Regions from separate parts of the Thalassotalea agarivorans genome, predicted to be linked through region 1. Evidence: riboswitches for the same ligand, from Rfam matches in the RefSeq annotation. Region 1 holds a riboswitch; the other holds the start of a gene.
What was found. Region 1 has a riboswitch for thiamine pyrophosphate ahead of thiC (phosphomethylpyrimidine synthase ThiC). Riboswitches for the same ligand answer to the same signal wherever they lie in the genome.
Positions count from the first base shown of each region.

Region 2: another riboswitch for thiamine pyrophosphate. It lies ahead of QUD85_RS08430 (TonB-dependent receptor); the one in region 1 lies ahead of thiC (phosphomethylpyrimidine synthase ThiC).

Region 1 covers NZ_AP027363.1:3,187,980-3,191,173, reverse strand. The annotation lists gene thiC (phosphomethylpyrimidine synthase ThiC) at 1-1,582, opposite strand, end outside; TPP riboswitch at 1,656-1,765, opposite strand; gene QUD85_RS14620 (M1 family metallopeptidase) at 2,004-3,194, shown strand, end outside.
Region 2 covers NZ_AP027363.1:1,800,619-1,803,812, reverse strand. The annotation lists gene QUD85_RS08435 (TonB-dependent receptor plug domain-containing protein) at 1-1,107, opposite strand, end outside; TPP riboswitch at 1,371-1,463, shown strand; gene QUD85_RS08430 (TonB-dependent receptor) at 1,529-3,194, shown strand, end outside.

The sequences.
Region 1 (3,194 bases):
GCCCTTTTGCTAGATCACCAGCATGCGCAGCTATTTTGTAGGTAACTAAGCCTTCGCGTACATCTTCTTTATTCGGTAAACCTAAATGCTCTTTAGGTGTAACGTAACAGAGCATGGCACAGCCATACCAACCAATATTAGCGGCACCGATGCCAGAGGTAATATGGTCATAGCCGGGAGCAATATCCGTGGTGAGTGGGCCTAAGGTGTAAAACGGCGCTTCGTGACAATGCTCAAGTTGTTCATCCATGTTTTCTTTGACCATATGCAGTGGCACATGCCCAGGACCTTCAATCATGACTTGCACATCGTGTTTCCATGCGATTTGAGTAAGCTCGCCAAGCGTACGTAGCTCAGAAAATTGCGCTTCGTCGTTAGCGTCTTGCAAGCACCCTGGGCGCAGGCCATCGCCAAGTGAAAACGATACATCGTAGGTTTTACAAATCTCGCAAATCTCTTCAAAGTGGGTGTATAAGAAGTTTTCTTTATGATGTGACAAACACCACTTTGCCATAATAGAACCGCCGCGCGATACAATGCCGGTTAATCGCTTAGCGGTCATAGGCACATAGCGCAGCAGTACACCTGCGTGAATAGTAAAATAGTCTACGCCTTGCTCTGCTTGTTCAATAAGCGTGTCTCTAAACACTTCCCAAGTGAGATCTTCTGCAATACCGTTTACTTTCTCTAACGCTTGGTAAATAGGCACTGTGCCAATAGGTACCGGCGAGTTACGAATGATCCACTGACGGGTTTCGTGAATGTAGCGACCTGTCGATAAATCCATAACAGTATCGGCGCCCCATTTTGTTGACCATACCAGTTTTTCTACTTCTTCTTCAATTGATGAAGAGACAGCAGAGTTTCCAATATTCGCATTTACTTTGATCAGGAAATTGCGACCAATAATCATTGGCTCAGCTTCGGGGTGGTTAATGTTTGCTGGGATGATTGCGCGCCCTTCTGCTACTTCTTTACGCACAAATTCGGCAGTAATTTGCTCAGGGATTTGAGCACCCAGCGGTTGACCTGGATGTTGCTGGCGTAAAATCTCTGATTTTACGTGCTCACGTTTTAGATTTTCGCGAATCGCAATATATTCCATCTCAGGGGTAATAATGCCTTGGCGAGCATAGTGCATTTGTGTAACGTTTTGACCAACTTTTGCGCGACGCACTTGTGGTAAATGTTCGAAACGAATGTGATCAAGCCCTTCGTCAGCTAATCGTTGCTGGCTATAGTTTGAACTTTGCTTATTGAGTGTTTCAGTGTCGTTGCGCGCTGCAATCCAGTCTGCTCTGAGCTTTGGTAGGCCTTTATGCACGTCAATGGCAACATCAGGGTCGGTATAAACGCCCGATGTGTCGTAAACGCAAATTGGTTCGTTAGGCTCAAATACTGGGTTGTCTTTACTTCCACCCACCAAGGTATCGGCTTGCGAAATCTCGCGCATACCAACGTTAATGTCGTGCAGCTCCCCTGCAACATACACTTTCTTAGAATTAGGGTAAAAATCGCTCTTAAGATTATTAATGAAAGCTTGTGCCTGTTGGCGGCTTTCTCGTCTAGTTGTTGTACTCATGGTCTCTCACCTGTGATGAAAATTATGCAGGCGGAGTATTGGCAGATGAATAGAAACAATAGCTCATGAAAAGCTACTGTTTGCTCTTGTTCCCTACGCAGATTTGGCTAGTTAGCCTACTCTGATCAGGTTCCACGGATCCCGCTTTCGCGATCTCAGCCTCTGGCACTCCGACAAGTGTTTAGCCACTCAATTTAGTGACTAGTCGATGCTGATTCTAAGGGCAATAGTTAGCGCACGCAAGCGGATTATTGTGTGTTGTCACCTTAACTGCTTTTACTTGTTGAGATTGACGAAAGGTAATTAGCTGGCGTTTGCCTATTTGCCTATTTGCCTATTTGCCTATTTGCCTATTTGCCTATTTGCCTATTTGTTTATTGGTAGGTATATTGTATGCAATAAAAATAATGAAGCATGCCTTATGAAACTACCTGCACTTATTACCTCATTGCTACTTAGCACGTCACTATCTGTATCTGCTGGCGATGTATTTGAACAAAAAGATGTTACTCATCAAGATATTTTGCGTGGCTCAATTACGCCTGAGCGCGCATGGTGGGACTTACAGCACTATCATTTAGCCTTTGCTGTAGACAGAAAAAACAAGCAAATCAAAGGAACAAACACGGTAACTTACAAAGTTATCGGTGAGCAAAAACGCTTCCAAATCGAGCTACAACCTCCGCTAAAGCTCACGAAAGCCGAACAAGGTGGCCAAGCGTTAACCATTGAGCAGGACGGATATACCTATTTTATTACGCTTGCTAGTAAGCAGCCGCTGGGCGCTGAAAAACAGGTGGTGTTGCATTGGCAGGGGCAACCTCATGTTGCGGTAAGGCCGCCATGGGATGGTGGTTTTACTTGGAGCCAAGACAGTAATGGTCTGCCTTTTATTGCCACGTCAAATCAAGGTATAGGTTCAAGTATTTGGTGGCCGTCAAAAGATCATGGTTACGATGAACCAGACAAGGGCGTGCTAATTAGTGCTGAAGTGGAAAAACCTCTGATGGGCATTGCTAACGGGCGTTTAGTAAACACCGAAGAGAAAAAGGACACGCGCGTATTTCATTGGCAAGTCACTAAACCTATCAACAATTATACGGTGAATATCAACATAGGCGATTACGTTTATTTTGGTGAAACATTTAATGGCGAAGGTGGCACCCTTGATATGGATTATTACGTGCTGCGCGAAAACTTGGAAAAAGCCAAGGTACAGTTTAAAGATGCGCCAAGATCTATTGAAGCCTTTGAGCATTGGTTTGGTCCGTACCCGTTTTACGACGACAGTTTTAAATTAGTAGAAGTGCCTTATTTGGGCATGGAACATCAAAGCTCGGTGACATACGGAAACGGCTATCAAAATGGTTATAAAGGGCGTGACTTAAGCGCGACAGGAAACGGCGATAAGTTTGATTTTATTATTATTCACGAAGTAGGTCACGAGTGGTTTGCTAATAATATTACCGCTAAGGACAACGCTGATTTGTGGGTGCACGAGGCGTTTACTAATTATTCGGAAAGTCTGTTCTTGGAGTACCATTTCTCGAAAGCTGAAGGTGACGAATATGTGCGCGGTACGCGCCACAATATATTCAATGAAGCGCCAATC
Region 2 (3,194 bases), 1.4 Mb from region 1:
TATTGCCGTACCTATAACCCAATCGATATTGTCACTATAGCCTGAAACACTTGCTTCAATCAGTGAGCTTTGATGGCTGTCTATCTCGATTGTTGTGCCGTAGCTGTGATCGTCATCTTGTCTCATCGCTGAACCGCGCAAGCTAAAGGTATAGTTGTCCATAAAGGCTTTATCGAACACAAAACCTACATCATTTCTTTGTGTTTGAAGTAACTGTTCATAGCTAGTACCGTCGGGTAATAATTGCCCCGGCAGGGTACCGCCCGTTCTGTCTTCATACATTGTGCCAATTGTTAGATAGAGATTCTCACCGTTATCCCCACTCCAATAAAAACGTGGGCGTGCAACAACACGTTCATAACCTGCGATATCTATCCAGCCGTCTTTGTCTAAATCTTGTGTTTGCTGATGGTGAACGCCAGCCGTGACTGAGGCGCTAATGCTATCCGTTAGCGGACTAGCAAAGTATGCCGTTAAATCTTGTCCCTGTTTCGAGGTTAAATTTAGCAGCACTTCACCTTCAAATTCGTCTTTTGGTTGTCGTGATATCAAATTGATCACGCCGCCTAGTGCTGAGCCACCATACATAGAGGAAGCAGAACCTTTGATGATCTCTACCGTTGCTAAATCAGTTGGCGGAATTTGCATTAGCCCAATAGACGGTGTTTGTCCGCCATATAGAGGCAAACCATCACTTAGCAATTGCGTATAGCGACCATACATACTTTGTAGTCTAATGTTTGCATTGCCCATGGCGGGTGAGGTGGTTTGTACTCTTACGCCACCTGTTTCAGCAACTAGCATAGAGATATTGCCTGGGCGCATAAGCGCCTTTTCCTGAATTTCTTCGCCGTTAATAATTTCTATGCGTGTTGGCGAGTGGCTAACGATACGGCCTAAACGGTTAGCTCTTACTTGTATTTTTTCAATCGAATCTTCTTCATGGTGATGCTCGTCATGATGTTCATCATGGTGCTCATCGGCGTGTGTTTGTTCTGGTGTATTAGTTTGTATTGTTTCGTCAATATTAGTAGCGCTTACTGTTGCACAAAACAAAGCTGATATTGATAATGAAAAGGATGCATTAAGCACCTGTTTTATTGTCATATTTGTTGCAGATTTTGTCTCTTTTATTTTGCGCTAATGTAGCGCAATGTGGTGTTAAAAACTAACGTAATTCTTCAAAAACAAGACAAATTCCTAAAAAAACACGCTAAAGCAAAGAAAGCCTCAAAAACAAAGCAAAAAGTTCGGTAAGGAGAGCCGATAGAAGACGACGTAAATATGCCTTTTGGCAAAGAAGAGTTATGGCTTAGTTAATTATTTTATTAGGTTATACTGTACATTCGCCGCTTGCTTGGTAATATGCGTGCAAAACCAAGGGGTGCATCGTAGATGCTGAGATAAAACCCTTATTACCTGATTCGGATAATGCCGACGTAGGGATGGTTAAGTGATAAATAGCAGGTATTTCCCTGACGCCATTTATCCTAGCCTCTCTTTATTGGCATCTTTTAAAGAGAGCATAATGAAACATTTAAAATCATCACTTTCGCTTGCTATTGCACTAGCGCTTCAACCCGTTACTAGTTACGCACAAGATGCTGACACAGAGAAAGAGCAGCTTGAACAAGATATTGAAGTGATTACCGTTCAGTCTAGTTACCGCCAAAATTCTCTTCAATCTTCAACCGCATCTATCGCGGTGTTATCAAGCCAAGACATTGATACGCGCAATGCCATTAACTTAGAGGAAGTGCTTGGTGGTGTCGCCAACATTAATTTTTCTAGTGGTTCTCAACGTGCTCGTTACTTTCAGGTACGCGGAATTGGTGAAAGAAGTCAGTTTCAAGAACCGATTAACCCATCAGTTGGTTTGATTATTGATGACATCGATTTCTCAGGTATCGGTAGCGTTGCGTCGACGTTTGATATTGAACAAATAGAATTCTTCCGAGGCCCTCAAGGTACACGTTTTGGTGCCAATGCCTTGGCTGGTTTGATTTATATGTCGTCTAACCGCCCAAGTGATGATTTTGAAGGCGCAGTGCGACTAACTGCTGCCAATTACAACAGCTATGATGCTGGCGTAGTGTTATCTGGCCCAGCTAGCGATGCAGTTAACTACCGTATTGTTGCAGAGAAAAATGTCAGTGATGGTTTTATCGACAACACCTATTTAGGCGTGAGTGATACCAACAATCGTGACGAAACAACGTTAAAGGGTAGTGTGGCGATAGAGGCAAGCAATGATCTAACCATTGATCTTAATGTGATATACGCAGATTTTGACAATGGTTATGACGCGTTTAGCCTAGACAATACTCGTGAAACCCTGTCTGACCAACCAGGTGTTGATCAACAGCAAACGACAGCAGCGAGCGCTAAATTTACTTATACTGGCTTTGACAGCTTCCAGCTTATTTCAATCTTAAGTCATGCAACGTCTGATTTGACCTACGGTTATGACGAAGATTGGAGTTATGTTGGTTTACACCCATGGGAGTATTCTTCTACAGACTACTATTTACGTGATAAAGACAATACAACCGCTGAAATCCGTCTAGTTTCTGAACCTGAACATAGAATTTTTGCTGACACTACTGATTGGGTTGTGGGCGTATTTGTAAAAAATGATAGTGAAGATTTAACGCGCCAATATACCTATTTAGATAGCGATTTTTCGTCTGAATTTAGCGCCACTAATATCGCCGTTTTTGGTCAATTGGATACGCATTTAACTGATAAATTGACGTTAACCACGGGTGTTAGAGCAGAGCAGCGTAATACAGACTACGACAACACAGATGGTTTATCATTCACGCCAGACGATACCATGTTTGGTGGCAAGCTTGTGCTTTCCTATCAATTATCAGAGAGCAGCATGACCTATGCGTCAGTTAACCGCGGCTTTAAAGCCGGCAGTGTTAACAGTAACGGTAGCTTACCTGATGAATTGCGCGTATTCGATCCTGAATATCTTTGGAACTATGAGTTAGGCTATAAAGCTTCGCTACTAAACAACAGTGCGGTGCTTCGAGCTGCCGTGTTTTACATGAGCCGTGAAGATATTCAAATTAGTAGTTATCATTTAAATGAGCGCCCAGATGGTTCTTCTGAGTTTATCAGTTACTGGGACAATGCTGCCAAAGGTAGCAATGCTGGCGCAGAAATCGAATTTTTATGGGACATTA